DNA from 3 places in the Halobacillus seohaensis genome. Region 1 is predicted to be linked to each of the others. Evidence: riboswitches for the same ligand, from Rfam matches in the RefSeq annotation. Region 1 holds a riboswitch; each other region holds the start of a gene.
What was found. A riboswitch is a leader RNA that binds a small molecule or an ion and turns the genes downstream of it on or off. The one in region 1 is predicted to bind S-adenosylmethionine.

Region 2: it holds a riboswitch for S-adenosylmethionine, as region 1 does, so the genes downstream of both, ACFQIC_RS03790 (5-methyltetrahydropteroyltriglutamate--homocysteine S-methyltransferase) here and msrA (peptide-methionine (S)-S-oxide reductase MsrA) in region 1, are expected to answer to the same signal.
Region 3: it holds a riboswitch for S-adenosylmethionine, as region 1 does, so the genes downstream of both, ACFQIC_RS18220 (homocysteine S-methyltransferase family protein) here and msrA (peptide-methionine (S)-S-oxide reductase MsrA) in region 1, are expected to answer to the same signal.

What each region holds. Positions count from the first base shown of each region.
Region 1 is NZ_JBHSZV010000020.1:90,354-95,656, forward strand. It holds gene sppA (signal peptide peptidase SppA) at 1-595, shown strand, start outside; gene ACFQIC_RS08845 (RDD family protein) at 609-1,145, shown strand; gene msrA (peptide-methionine (S)-S-oxide reductase MsrA) at 1,269-1,742, opposite strand; SAM riboswitch class I at 1,863-1,987, opposite strand; gene ACFQIC_RS08855 (AIM24 family protein) at 2,086-2,775, opposite strand; gene ACFQIC_RS08860 (chromate transporter) at 2,843-3,376, opposite strand; gene ACFQIC_RS08865 (chromate transporter) at 3,373-3,945, opposite strand; gene ACFQIC_RS08870 (gamma-glutamyltransferase family protein) at 3,983-5,303, opposite strand, start outside.
Region 2 is NZ_JBHSZV010000010.1:131,349-136,651, forward strand. It holds gene ACFQIC_RS03785 (protoglobin domain-containing protein) at 1-756, opposite strand, end outside; gene ACFQIC_RS03790 (5-methyltetrahydropteroyltriglutamate--homocysteine S-methyltransferase) at 1,003-2,106, opposite strand; SAM riboswitch class I at 2,191-2,292, opposite strand; gene rbsK (ribokinase) at 2,424-3,281, opposite strand; gene ACFQIC_RS03800 (SurA N-terminal domain-containing protein) at 3,672-4,472, opposite strand; gene ACFQIC_RS03805 (hypothetical protein) at 5,141-5,303, opposite strand, start outside.
Region 3 is NZ_JBHSZV010000053.1:5,213-10,515, reverse strand. It holds gene ACFQIC_RS18235 (hypothetical protein) at 1-133, opposite strand, end outside; gene ACFQIC_RS18230 (TraB/GumN family protein) at 412-1,584, shown strand; gene ACFQIC_RS18225 (DoxX family protein) at 1,827-2,198, opposite strand; SAM riboswitch class I at 2,313-2,423, shown strand; gene ACFQIC_RS18220 (homocysteine S-methyltransferase family protein) at 2,507-3,556, shown strand; gene ACFQIC_RS18215 (hypothetical protein) at 3,697-3,849, opposite strand; gene ACFQIC_RS18210 (MBL fold metallo-hydrolase) at 3,988-5,303, shown strand, end outside.

The DNA of each region.
Region 1 (5,303 bases):
GCAACTATATGTCTCTATGGGAGGAATGGCCGCTTCAGGAGGATATTACATATCAACTCCAGCTGACCAAATCTTTGCATCTAAAGAAACATTTACAGGCTCTCTTGGGGTCATCATGGAAAGTGTGAATTATGAAGAACTAGCTGAAGAATACGGCGTGAAGTTCAATACTATAAAAAGCGGCGAGTTTAAAGACATTATGAGCCCTAACAAAGAAATGACTGAAGAAGACCGAGAGATTTTGCAAACACTTGTTGACGAATCTTATCAAGGTTTTGTTGATGTGATTAGCGAAGGCCGAGATATGACAGAAGACAAAGTTAAAGATATTGCCGACGGTCGTATTTATTCAGGACAACAAGCCGTTGAAAATGGGCTAGTTGACACCATTGGTTTTGAGGAAGATGCCTTAAATGCACTGAAAAAAGAAATAGGTAACAATCCCGAAATCATTGAGTATAGTCCGAGTGGTGAAAGACTATTCGGTATCCCAATTGACGTAACATCTTTCCTACCTAACAGTGAAATTAAATGGGTTAATAAAATGATTGAAAAACGCCAAGGTCCTAGAATGATGTATATGTATTCAGAGTAAAGGAGGAGATTAGATGGATACAGTAGAATCAACACAAACGCCGAACCATTTAAACAAGGCTGTGACAGCGAACTTAAATGAAATTCACCGTATCGTATATGCGGGTTTCATTCCTCGGTTCTTTGCTTATATCATTGATCTTCTCGTCATTTGGAGCCTGAATTCTATCATCACAAGACCATTACTCCAATTAACGAACTTATCGGATGCTAAGCTTTGGATCGACCTGTTAAGTGCAGCTAATATAACTCAATCCCTTGTATTCTTTCTCTACTTCATCTTAATGACCTTCTTTTTTAGAGCCACACTAGGAAAAATGAGTTTAGGTTTATCTGTTGAATCGCTAAAAGGTGATAGCCTCTCTACAAGTCAAATTATCTTTAGAGAACTTATCGGAAGGTACATCAGTATGGCTGTTTTGGGTTTGCCATATCTCGTTGTTATTTTCACAAGAAAACATCAAGGTATTCATGATTTATTTGCCGATACCTCTGTAATCAAAGATAAAATGAAACGGTTAAATCGAGAAGTTAACTCGGCCTTGGATTAAAAATTTAGAAATCCAGCACCTTGACTAGAAGAGGTGCTGGATTTTTCATTTTCCATACATTCACTATTCCTATAAACTCAAAAAAATCTCTCCTCGTTAAAGGAAAGATTTAATTTAATTCAATTAACCGATCCCACAAGCAAAGGATCCATTCTTTTGTGAATATTTTTGATGATACTCTTCTGCTTCATAAAAAGTACTGGCAGGTGTAACTTCTGTAACAATTGGACGCTTAAATATCCCTTTATTTGTCCACTGATTAATTTTTTCGTTGCTGATAGCTTTTTCTGTTTCTTCCTGATAAAAAATTGCAGAGCGATACTGATGACCTTCATCAATCCCTTGTTTGTTTCTTGAAGTTGGATCATGAGCTTCAAAGAAGATATTCACAAGTCCACCATACGTTATAATATTAGGGTCATACTCTATACGTATAGCTTCTGCATGTCCAGTGGCTCCAGTTTTCACCTGTTCATAAGTAGGGTTTGGCAAGTGTCCCCCGATATATCCAACTCTTGTATGATTAATTCCTTCGAATCTTTCAAAAAAAGCTTCGACTCCCCAAAAACATCCTGCTCCAAAAATTGCTGTTGCCATTGTCATCTTCCCTTTCTTGTTAACGCAACTTCTTCCTAAGAGAGTTTGACGGTTTTTATAAACCAAAGACCCCTTTTCTTATCCAGTATAAGAAAAGGGGTCGTAATATTCCGTACGATCCTCTCATCTCTTAGAATGTTTAACCATTCTACAGGAATTGGCACCGTTCTTTTTCAATCAATAAAGATTGAATCGATGGTTGCCGGGCATCAAAGGGCCAGTCCCTCCGCCTCTCTGGATAAGAAGTTTCCGTTATTAATTTTTAAGTTATTATATATAGTACAACGTTTTGAACTCGAAGTAAAGATGAATGTTTCATTTTTTTAAAAAATATTTATAATGTTCACTTACCTGATGTGTACACTTCTTCAAATGGTTGGACAATAACAAATCCTTCACCTTTGAATTCCATTTGAATCGACTCTCCGCTACCACGGCCAATAAACGTTTTAAAACTAATATCTGTGCGGAATTCCGGCTGTAAATGGCCAGACCAAGCTACGGTAGCGTTAGGATCAGTTATAATTGAATCCCCTGGACGAACAAGTAACGTAAGGGGCTCATAGTGGGAAGTGATAGCTACCTTTCCACTGCCTTCCAACGTCACGTTAAACAATCCCCCCGACATCATCCCCGCAACTTTCTTCATTAATTTAATGTCCCAGTTTATCCCTGGCTCGAAAGCTAATAAATCATTTCCATTCACTGTGAGCGATTCATTGTCTAAATCAAAGATGGTAATTTTTTTGCCTTGATCCGCTAAGTATAATCGACCGGTTCCTGAGGCTTTCATAAGAGAACTGCCTTCACCAGAAAACGCCTTTTTGAACATTCGTCCAACACCGTGCTCTAGTACCCCTTCGCGTTCAAACTTTATTCCACCATTATAAGATATCATCGAGCCTGCTTTGGCCCATACTTGATCCATTAGATTAACTTCTAATATACGCGGTGTTTCTAATTCAAAATAGTCATTTTCTGTTGCATCTTGTTTCGTCTGTCTTATGAATTCATCAATAGAATAATTGCTCACAAAAAGTCCCCTTTCGATTCTTGTATTTATTTATATACGAAAGGGATGAGCAAAATGTTTCAATCAACTATCTTCCAAGAAAAACAGCCCCATATAGTAGGGAGCCCGCAATTACGAATGCAGGATGTACCTTCACTTTTTCCAAAAGAATGAAGCTAGCCACAATTAGAAAAATAGTTTGAAGCATACCCGCTGACACATAGGATGATTGAAAAAATTGATATGCCATTACACCTAACAAAATAGCGATAGACGGACGGATCAACGCTGTCATCGTTTTCACACGTGGTGATCCTTTAAACTTATTTAACAAACTAAGTAAGGCGATCATAAGAATAAGAGAAGGGGCGACTGTCGCAAATACTCCAATAAAAGCACCAAGTAATCCAGCTTGTTCATAACCAATAAAACCGGCCATCTTTGTAGCAATAGGACCCGGCAAGGCATTAGCCATCGCTAACATTTCACTAAATTCATTCACAGATAACCATTCAAATCGGCCAACCACCTCATTTTCTACAAGCGGAATCGAAGCAGGCCCCCCACCATAACCAACAATTCCCGGGATGAAAAATGCTACGAATATTTTCCAGTAAATCATAGGGAAGACTCCTTACTTTTAGGTTGTGTACCAGACTTCTTCATCGGCCTTAGTAAGGCAAACAGTAATAGGGCAAAAATGACAATTCCGGGGTGTATACCCACCCACTCAATTAATAGTAGTGAGGCTAAACCTAAAATGATGGTCATCCATATCCCGAGATTTGCTTTAGACTTTTTCAGAAAATCATACGTTAAGGTAGCTAACATCACTCCTACTACAGGAACAACAGCTTGAGTCATTCCATTAACCCAAGCCTGATTACGGAAGCTATTTAAGAATGTTAATAGCAGAATTAAAATCGTGATAGATGGTATAATCGTAGCTAGAATTGCATTAATCATTCCTACAATACCTGAAACCCTATAACCAATATAACCTGCCATTTTTGTAGCAATAGGACCTGGTAGCGAATTCCCTAGGGCAAGGACATCAGCAAAATCATCATCCGACATCCATTTATATTTTTCAACGACTTCTTTATGAACTAGAGGTATAGAGGAGGGGCCTCCTCCATACCCAAATATCCCTACTCTAAAAAAGGCAAGGAAGAGATTCCATTGTTGCATATCTTTCACCTCTCTCGTGGCGTTCGTCAATCATTAATTAATACGCTGAAATCGTTCCATCTGTTCGAGATTCTGTTCCTCCATATAAAGAACCTGTATTCTCATCTCTCCATATTATTTGTCCTCGTCCAAAAGATCCAGTTTCCAATTGTACTTCAATATTATGTCCTTTTCTACGTAATGCTTCTGCTACATGTGTTGGGAAAGTCGGTTCTACCCAAACCGTTTTATCATGCATCCATTGCCAACGAGGTGAATCGAGAGCAGCTTGAGGATTTAAATGAAAATCAATTGTGTTCATAGCAACTTGTAAATGTCCTTGTGGCTGCATAAATCCACCCATAACACCAAATGGTCCCACAGGAGAGTGATCTTTAGTCATAAATCCTGGGATAATCGTATGATAGGATCGCTTATTTCCTGCCAGAGCATTTACATGTTCAGCGTCCATCGAGAAGTTATGGCCACGGTTTTGCAGACCAATTCCTGTCCCTGGAACTACTAGCCCCGAACCAAATCCCATATAATTACTTTGAATGAAGGAAACCATATTTCCTTCTTTATCAGCCGTTGCTAAATAAACTGTACCACCTTTAGGGGGATTACCAGCTTCAGGAGTAAGAGCTTTTTCATTGATTAAGTTTCTTCTTTGCTCCCCATACTCTTCACTTAACAAGTCATTGACACTTACATTCATATGCTTAGACTCTGCTATGAATTTTTGACCATCAGCAAATGCAAGCTTCATGGCTTCAATCTGTTGATGATATGTCGAGATTTCTTCTTTGCCGTGCATAGTAAACCCTTTTAAGATATTCAAAGCAGAAAGTGCAACCATTCCTTGACCATTAGGAGGGATCTCCCAAATATCGTACCCTCGATAATTTACTGAGATTGGGTCCACCCACTCGGGTTTAAAATTTTGCAAATCCTCTTTTCTAATAAAACCATTATATTTTTTGGAAAACTGGTCAATTTGATCTGCGATTTCCCCATTATAAAAGTCCTCGGCATTTGTTTCGGCTATTCTTCGCAACGTTTTCGCATGGCCAGGAGATTTCCATACCTCACCGATTTCTGGCGCCCTTCCCTTTGGAGCAAAAGTATCGAACCAATGTGAGAATTCTTCTCCTTTAAGTACCTCTTTAAACTTTTCAACCCCCGCACTCCAAAATTTCCCTAATACAGGTGATATAGGAAAACCTTCTTCAGCATACTGAATGGCTGGTGCTAATACTTCAGTTAACGGAAGTTTTCCAAAACGGCTAGAGAGTTCTGCCCAAGACCCTGGGATTCCTGGAACGGTAACAGGAACAAAACCGAATTTTGGTATTTCATCATAACCACGTGACTTAAGT
Region 2 (5,303 bases), on a different contig from region 1:
CTGTTGTTTTCCTTCAGTCGACTGACCTTCGACATTTTGAGCGATTTCTGTCCCCTTTTTCGAGTCTGTGAGAATTTTATCGGTTTGCTCGGTTAGCTGTTCAGTAGAGGCACTCGCCTGCTGAGATATAGCGGCTAACTCCTCAGACATTTCATCAATTTTACGATAGGCATTATTCTTTTTCTCAGCTTCTTCCTCACGAATTCTCACGTTCTCCTGTTCAAATAAATCGAGGACAATTTGTTGTTCCAAGTTTAGTATTTTCGTAGTAGCACGGATCGCCTGACTGTATTCTTCCACGTCGATTATTTCCTTCTTCAGGATATCTAAAAGTGACAATAGCAAGTCCTGGAAAGCACACATATACCATTTCGGTTGTAATCCGATGTGAACGTGTACTTCTGCAATTTTTTTCCTCTTTCCTATAAAACGAGTATCAATCACACCATTAAACATTTCTTGAATATGTATCGTTAGTGTTTTCTTTAGTCGTTCAACCGAGCTATTGTCATTAATAATATCCATCAATGAATCTTGATGCTCGAGGTTTTTATAAAATTGGTTCACAATGGGTTCAATATTTTCAGTTACCAATGGTTGTAAAGCTTTTAATATGGATAAATCATGTTTGGTTAGTCCAATCATTTTAAATTGCTTTTCAAGTTCCGAACCATTTTCTAGTTCGATTTTCCCCTGGAAGGAAGTATCTAACACGAGGGTAGTTGATTTTGTTTTTGTTGCAAAAAGCTGGAACATATAATACCTCCAATAAGAATAAAAAATCTCGTTTCTATTTATATCGGCCTTATTTCCTATACTCTTTAGGAAGATAACCTCCAGCCAATAAAAAAACTGCATTTTGGTCACATAAGTGTCAAAAAGCAGTTTGAATGGAAAGTATTAATGTTCGTATTTCCGCAAAATATGACTTTATCGCGAATCAAGATGAAAGCAGGGATACATATAAAGAAGGGGGAGCCTCGATTAACTCCCCACAAAGTTCTAGTTCCACACTTCCTCAGCAATCTCCACCACATGACGGATTTTTGCCCACTGTTCTTCTTCTGTTAAAATATTTCCTTCTTCCGTTGACGCAAAGCCACACTGTGGGCTTAGGCAAAGTTGTTCTTCAGGAAGATATTCTGCTGCTTCCGCGATACGAGCTTTAATATTCTCTTTATTTTCAAGCTCTGGGAACTTCGATGTAACCAAGCCAAGCACGACTTTTAAATCACTTCGTTTCACGTGACGAAGCGGTTCGAGTCCACCAGAACGTTCATCATCATACTCGAGGAATAGGCCATCGACTTTCAGCTCGTTGAATAGCGTTTCAGACACCGCATCATACCCCCCTGAAGAAGTATATGTAGAGCGGAAATTGCCTCGACAAATGTGCATCGTTATCGTCATATCCTCTGGACGATCCGCAATCGATTCATTAATCGCTTGGACAAATAAACGGCGCAATTGATCAGGCATTTGCCCACGTTCCTCTATCATTTTCAATCCCTTTTCGGAAAAAAACACGGCCCATGATGTGTCATCCAGCTGTAAGTAACGACAACCAGCATCGTAAAACGCTTGAATTGCTTTTTTATAAGCTTGCGTCAAATCCTTCAATAATACCTCTTCCTCTGGGTAGACTTCTTTGTCAACATCCCCTCTAAAGAAAAGCATGTTTGGACTAGGAATCGTAAACTTTGCAACATGATCATCCCCAACTACTGAATGGAGAAATTTATAATCCTCAAGCATCGGGTGATCATTAAAATCAACCTTATCGACAACACGAACAGAATGAGCTTTCGTCTCCACACCATTAAATTGAATACCTTGGTCAGCTTCAAATCCTTCTACACCAACTAAACCTTCTAGAAAATCAAAATGCCACCAAGCGCGACGTAAATCACCATCTGTGATCGACTGAAGGCCTGCTTGTTTTTGCTTTTCTACTAGATTAATAATTTCTTCATCTTCAATATTCCGTAGTTCTACGGCAGAAATTTTCCCTTTTTCCTTTTGAAGACGTGCTTGTTTAATTCTCTCAGGTCGGAGAAAACTTCCGACATGGTCCCCTTTAAATGGAGCTCGTTTAGTGTGTACCATATGAACCCTCTCCTTTTATAAAAATCGACATTAAAAAAAGCCCCTTCTGATAAGAAGAGACTCTCGTATGTAAGAACGGTCCTCTTCTTATCTTTCAAGCTCACCGCTTGTCGGAATTAGCACCTTGTTTACATACAGGTTGCTGAGGCGTCCCAGGGCCATACCCTCGACCTCTCTTGATAAGAAATCTGCTACTATTTAAATGTCGTATACCTAATATCGTATCAATTTTTCTATAAAAACGAAAGACCTAGACTTAATCCCTTTACGGATTGGTCTTTATCCGCGAACGTCTGTGATTTGGGTCCTTTTTTATATCAAAATGTTCGTCTGCTTTCCACCTGATCCGCAGATGGCATCCCAACTTGTGCCCCCACACTTTCCACAGTAAAAGATGCTGCCACATTTGCATAAGCTATCGCTTTTTCCACAGAGTATTCAGCCCCCAAATAAAAAGCCAATGCTCCATTAAACGTATCACCTGCTCCTGTTGTATCAACTACTTCCACAAAAACGCTAGGGATAATCTTATCATTGTAGCTTGCCCCTCGTGGTCCTAATGTTGTAATCAACTGATCCTTATAGTTATTTTCGAGAAAAAGCTTCTCTGCTTCCTCTTCATTTGGAGTAATGTATGTACAATCAGCCCACGCCTCCTGAGGTAAATCAATTGCAGGAGCTGGATTTAAAATAAACGGAATCCCATGGTCCTTACAAAAGGAAGCACACCATTCCACCGTCTCTTTAGGCACTTCCAATTGACTTAACACAACATCACTCTGGCGCAGCGTATCTTTAAACGACTCAACAAACTCCACCGTAACTTCTTCATTAGCACCAGAAACCACCATAATCCGATTATCATGATCGTTTAATAAAATATTTGCAACTCCTGTCGCTCGGCTCTCAGAAACCCCAACCGTGCTCGTCTGAATATTCTCCTTCTTCAAAAGCTCAAGAAGTTCCTTACCAATCGCATCATTTCCAACTTTACCAATAAAAGAAACATCTCCTCCTAAACGTGTGGCAGCAACAGCTTGATTAGCTCCTTTCCCTCCAGGTTTCATCGTGAACGCTTCGCCAAAATTCGTTTCCCCATTGTTAGGAATGCGCGAAATGGTAGTGAGTAGATCCATATTAATGCTACCCACGACGGTGATCTTGGGTGTTTTCATGCTATTTCTCCTCTCAAAAACTTCTTTGTTTGAATTAATTTTTGTATCAACTCAATATAAAAATGAACTCGTCTATATTCTCCCTCCATCAATGGCTGCTCGTTCTCTTTGATCCTTTTCTCTGCTCCTAACGACGGAATCATAATAAGGATGATCTGTATGATGTAGAGATTACACTACCTCTGGATGCGCCCTTCCCTTTATTAGTATAAACGAAACCGTTACTAGTTCTCTCTAAGTTGGAAGCCTTAATGTATTGGTTGTTCATCCACTTTAACGGTTACTTCATGGATAAGTTTCCCTACTATAGAACCATAAAAATATTCTCGTGCTTGAATCCTGTAAGACTAAAAAAGCCAGAATCCCATTTTGGATCTGGCTTTAAAAGTATTATAAGTTAACTGTAACGTCTGCATCTGCACGAAGTTTTTCAACTAGCTTTTGAGTTGCTTCTCCTTCTTTTTTACGCTTCACTTGTTTAACGAGATCTGGTTTTGCTTCTTCAAAAGATGGGATTTCTGCGCTTTCACCATTTCCCTCACTCATTTGCTCTTGCTGGGCTTTCACCTGTTCATAAGCTTTTTCTAATTCTTCTTCCGTTGGCTCGATATCTCCAGCTTCACTAGCAATAACCTGATCTAGTTTCACTTGCATTTCAACCTGAGACATGACTTCTTCTTTCCCCATGCCTTGTTCTTCCAGAGCAGTCAAGAATTTATCCTTGGATTCTACCCCATTTTCCTCAGCTAATCCCGTTAGTGTTTCATCAATTTCTTCTTCTGAAACCTCAATATCACGGCTGGTTGCTTCTTGGATAAGAAGCTCCTGACCAACCATACTATCAGCAATCTGTTTCTTTAACTGATCCTGGTCAACCTCTTCCCCAGTCATCTGTGACTGCATAGCCATTTGCTGAAACTGTCCTTCATACGTTGTCTTAAACTCTTCTGCCGCTATTTCTTCACCGTTTACTTCAGCAACAACTTCAGGAATGCCTTCTAAGTCCGGCTCAGGCATTTCAGGCTGTTCTGTGTTTCCTTCACTTCCTTCACTACCTTCGCTTTCCTCTTCTTGCGTTTCAGTTTCCTCATTATTGTCTTCAGCCGATTCATCTGTATCATTGCATGCAACGGTTACAGATAAAAGAAAGGCTAGTGATAAACTTAATAACCATTTTTTATTCAATGTCATTCCCCTTTCTTATTCATAATGTAGCTATTGTAACATCTGCCTATTGGCTGTAAACACACCAATTATGTACACTGAAGCATTATAATGTCCTCAATAATCCGTTTGTAGACTGTCATAAAAGGAATGTAATAATAGTAGGTCTTGCCTTTTCAATAAATGTGGAAAATCTGTGGAAAATGATACGACACTTATAGTTATTACGTTGAAACAAACCATGTCTCGCCAGTTGTACAGTATACTTTGAGATGGACGAGATATATAAACAAAACATTCACTTATTGATCCCGGGTTAGAAACAAGCAACTGCCCCAAAACAAAAATAAAGGAGGCGAACCCCTTATGTTTAGGATTCGCTCCACTATTCTGGAAGAGATAATATCAGTTTTCGCAGCATCCAATACCTATGAGCTAGTATTAATATAATAGTCATTCAGTTAAGTAAAAACTATCAGCAACTTTGACTAATTCATCTTTAGAAACGCTATCTTCATAAGTAATTAATTCGTAGTAAATCTTATCTTTTCCCCATTTTAATATCTTTGAGTTTTCGTCCACTCTCTCACCATATCTTCCCTCAAGGTTTTCATTTATCTTTACACTTTCTTCAGTAAAATCAAATGCATTTTGTATCTTAGTAGCACTAAAAGTAGTCTTACCATTATCTTTGCTTATAAAGGTAACAAATAAAAAGTTTTTTTGTCCTCAGATATGCTTTCCACATCCACTTCTGTTTTAGAAGGATTATAAGGAAGAACCTTAGGAATTTCAGGGGTGAAAGACAACTCTTTAAGAGCATCATTCAATTTTGTTTTTTCGTATTCAACAAAGCCA
Region 3 (5,303 bases), on a different contig from region 1:
CCGCCTCAAAATAGTAGATCCACATACCGACAAGTAAAGCGGACTGAACAATAGCCAACGGCATTTTTCTCAATTTCATAAAGAGAAAAGGTGTAACGGTTGAAAGCATTAGAAAAATCATTATGATCCCCATTTAAAACAACTCCTTTATCGGACAATTAAATTTAGTTTGTAAGCGCATACTTTTATTGTATTCATTGTAACAAAAAATTCTTTAAAAAGACACATAATGTTCACAAGTTTTTCTTGTAGTGATAGCTTGCCCAAATTTTTGGAAAGAATAACGTTGTTTTACAATTGGTGAGGAAGTGTGATGAGGAAAACAAACAAAAATAATTCTCATTTGCTCGATTGTAGTTTAATATGGAGAGAGGTAGTTTTTTAAAGAACGTTCAAAAAAGGAAGGTCCTTATGTCTATCAATGATGAGAATATCACAAGAATTCATCTAGATAATAAAGAGTTGATCCTAATAGGGACAGCCCACGTATCTAGAAAGAGTGCAGAACAAGTAAAAGAAGTAATTGAATTTGAACAGCCGGACGCTGTATGTGTAGAATTGGATGAACAACGATACCAGTCAATTAAAGACGGTAATAAATGGCAGGAAACCGATATTTTTAAAGTCATCAAGCAAAAAAAAGCGACATTGCTTTTAATGAATATGGTAATATCCTCATTTCAAAAGCGAATGGCGAAACAGATGGGAATTAAACCAGGGCAAGAAATGATCCAAGGTATTGAATCAGCTAATGACACAGGTGCAACGCTTGTTCTGGCAGATCGTAATATTCAAATCACCTTTGCACGAATCTGGGGTAATCTTGGATTTAAGGGAAAAGCAAAACTTCTTATGCAAATTATCTTCAGTATTTTCAGTAACGAGAAAATGTCGGAAGAGGAGCTAGAGAAACTCAAATCTAAAGATATGCTGGATGCTATGCTTCAGGATTTTACGAAAAGCTTTCCGAGACTGAAGAAGCCTTTAATTGATGAAAGAGACCAGTACTTATCTCAAAAAATTAAAGAAGCTCCTGGTAACAAAATTGTTGCCGTGTTAGGTGCTGCTCACGTTCCTGGAATTAAAGAGGAGATACATAAGGAACATGACTTAGAGAAACTGAATAAAAAGCCTTCAAAGTCCAAGGTTCCTAAGTTGATTGGCTGGTCCATTCCCGTGTTGATTATTTCCATCATTGCCTATACATTCTATACGAATCCAGCTGCAGGAACTCAGCAGACAATCAGCTGGGTTTTATGGAATGGGTCGTTCTCAGCAATAGGAACAGCTGTGGCTTTAGGCCATCCACTAGCCATTCTGACGGCATTTATTGCCGCCCCAATCACTTCTTTGAATCCGCTGATTGCGGCCGGGTGGTTTGCAGGGTTTGTCCAAGCTTACTTCCGACGTCCAAATGTTAAAGATTTTGAAACGCTTTCTGAAGATGTTTCAAGTCTCAAAGGATTTTGGAACAACAAAGTAACTCGTATCCTACTAATCATTGTTTTAGCAAACCTTGGTAGTTCTCTAGGAACAGCCATTGGCGGTGCTGATGTGTTACGTTTATTTTTTGAAAATTTATAATGAAGAAACCACCTCAAACGGACTGTATCCATCGTACTTGAGGTGGTTTTTTTCGCCTGAAAAAAACTTAAATGAATTGAAAGATAAACGATGACTAGTAGTACGCCTGTCTTGTAGGGTGGTTTCTGAAGCGCTGCAAGATCGTTCGGTGTTGGCATAGGATCTGCCGTTCGTAGTCGAACAACCTTACCTTTTTTTGTAGACGAGCATGTTTAATAAACGGAGACTTGCACTTTTTTTCTTTAATGGCTAACCCCCCTTTGTCTATATAGAACAATAAGCAATGCGAGTATGACAATGTCTAATCTGGCATTAAATAAAGCCGGAATTAACCCATCATGTAAGGCAGGAATTTTAGTAAGCAGGATAGCTGCAATTATAATAAGAAGCAGAGCTAATGTGGCTTGCCGAATGTACTTATTTAGTAATAGTAAAATGCCACAGCCAATTTCTGCCCAAGCGACTATATACATGACTTCTAGCGGATAAGGCAGGCCGAGACTGACGAAGAAATCAGCTAGGTCAGCATTGATGAGTTTCATAATCCCAGAAGTAATAAACACAAAAGCGATGATAAACTTGATCGTTTTTAAAGTTGAAAAGGAATGCGTCACGGTTTGTCCCCCTTTTGACAAGTATATGATTTCATATTTCAGAATTATTCGAAAAAAGGTTGACTTTCCATTTGAAAATTCGCTATAATGCGTAGATAATTACATATGAAATCACTCTTATTTAGAGAGGCGGAGGGATTAGGCCCTTTGATGCCCGGCAACCTTTCAAGTAATCACTTGAAGATGGTGCCAATTCCTACAGGTCAATGATCTGGAAGATAAGAAGAGGATAACGTACTTACGGATCCCCCTTCTTATCGAATGGGGATCTTTTTATATGTGAATAAACTAGGAGAGGGTGTTAGGCAATGAAAAGAAGTTTGGAACAACGTTTACAAGATGGACCGGTGATTTGTGGGGAAGGATACCTATTTGAATTAGAGCGGAGGGGTTACTTACAAGCTGGCTCCTTCGTACCTGAAGTTGCGCTCGATAATCCTCAAGCATTAAAACAGACGTACCGTGATTATATGCTCGCCGGATCGGACGTTGTTTTAGCTTTTACGTATAACGCACATCGTGAGAAAATGCGTATTATTGGAAAGGAAGATCTTCTGGAGCCTTTGAATCGACAGGCCATTCGTTTGGCAAAAGAAGTCGCCCAAGAGCATCCTGAGGAAGAGGCGTTGGTAGCTGGCAATATATCAAATACGAACTTGTTTAATCCAGACGACCCTGAAGCAGTTAAAAGCGTACGCAATATGTTTGCTGAAATGGTGGGATGGTGTAAAGAAGAAGGTGTTGATTTTATAAACGGGGAAACCTACTACTATTATGAAGAAGCAAAAATTGCCTTAGAAGAAATTCAAAAGCATGATTTGCCTGCTGTCATTACTTTTGGAATGATGGGTGAAAATGTATTGAGAGATGGATATACGGTCGAAGAGGCCTGTCGACTTTTACAAGAACAAGGTGCATTAGTCGTAGGTATGAACTGTTTCCGTGGGCCTGCGACAATGCAACCATACATTGAAAAAATTCGTGCTGAGGTCGATGGATATGTAGGAGCCTTACCTATTCCTTATCGTACATCTGAAGAGCATCCAACATTCTTTAACTTGCCAGATGGAGGGTGTTCCTGTAATTTACCGACAGAGACGACATTCCCTACAGCCCTTGATCCCTTATATTGCAATCGCTATGAATTGGCAGAATGGGCAAAAGCATCACATGATATCGGTGTAAACTTCTTAGGGTTATGCTGTGGTGCTTCGCCAAGCATGTTGCGTGAAGTGGCTGAAACGGTTGGACGGACTACTGTTAACTCGACGTATTCTCCAAATATGGAAAAACACTTTTTATTTGGAACAGATAAATCTTTACAACCCCATATTACATCGTATAAAACAAAAGCGTAATAAGTTAGTTGCCATCTCCTGTTGTGTTATGCAGGAGGTGGTGTTTTTTTGATAATCGCTCGCAAAATCAAAATAGCAAAGAGAAAAATAAGAATCCCCCGATAGACTCGCGGGATTTAATCAGCATTTCTACCAGACGATCAATCATAACAATGGTGTTTATGACGACGACAGCCACCACAGTGATGATGATGATGTTTTCGTTTAGGTTTTCTGCGAACACAACATCGTTGAGAAAATGAATCTAGTATATCTTCTGCTACTCTTTTTCTACTTTTCTTTTCCCACTCCATATAATGACCTCCTTTCTTTATAGTATATGCCAAATACTTTTTTATGTTTGTACCATTAGATTTTGAAAAATTCATCCTACATCCCCCGCGAAAATCCCACTTTTCCTATGATAAAATAGATGAAATAGGAGGTGCGGTATGTTCAAACATCCATTTTTAGTATTTTTCAGCGTTGTAGCTATTGTGCTATCAGGAGGATGTGGAGAGGGTTCTCCAGGATCAACTGACGAACAAGCGCAACAGGAAGAGCAAACAGAACAAGTAGAGACGGAGAAACAAGCGGAGAACTCCACAAATTCTAGTGACTCAGATGGCGATGCTGAGCTGGAAGCCAAAGAGGAGTCAATAGAAAATGAAGAGGATGTAGACGATCAATCGGCTAGTTCAGAGGAGGAACAGACGGAAGAAACAGAGCTTACTTCTGAACTTACTGCCCATTATATTAACGTAGGGCAAGCAGATGCTACGCTACTAGAATTCCAGGACAACGGGCAGCCGTTTCATATATTAGTGGATGCGGGGGATTGGAATAGTGATAATGTAGTTAACTATCTAGATAGTCAGGACATTGATCAAATTGATATTGCTGTGGGAACCCATCCGGATGCTGATCATATTGGCCAACTCGATCAGGTCATTAAACAGTTTAATGTCGATGAAGTTTGGATGTCAGGTAACGAAAGCACATCGGACACCTATGCTCGTGTCATGGATATGATTGAAGTATCTGGAGCGGAGCTTGAAGAACCTCGTGCAGGAGATACTTTTGACATTGGTGCTTTAGAAGTTGATGTGCTGTATCCAGAGGCAGTAACGGGGCAAACAAATCAGGAATCGATTTCATTAAAAATGTCCTACGGAGAAGTAGATTTTATTTTTACGGGAGATGCGGAAACGGGAGACGAGTCTCAGATGATTAATGGAGAAACCAATCTAGATACGGAAATCCTCCAGCTAGGTCACCACGGTTCTTCCACATCTACGAGCTCAGCTTTTCTTGAACGTGTAAATCCGGAAGTCGCCATCTATAGCGCTGGGGCAGATAACCAGTACGGCCACCCGAATGCCGAAGTTGTTAACCGCGTCCAGGATGCTGGTATTGACCTGTATGGAACAGACGTCCATGGCACGATTGAAGTAACGACCAACGGAGAAAGCTATCAAATTGCGACGAGGGAAGATGGTACCATTACCCCGTCCAGCTCATCAAATGAAAAAGATTCATCTCAAGAAACAGATTCTGAACCTGAACGAGAAGAAGCGTCAGGAGCCTGCATTGATATTAACAGCGCTTCAGTTGAAAAAGTTCAGGAAATCACGCAAATTGGTCCAGCAAGAGCCGAGGACCTTATTGATTTACGACCATTCAATTCGATAGATGATTTAACAGATATAAGCGGAATTGGTCCTGCTCGGATTGATGATATTAAAGCACAAGGTATTGCTTGTGTAGG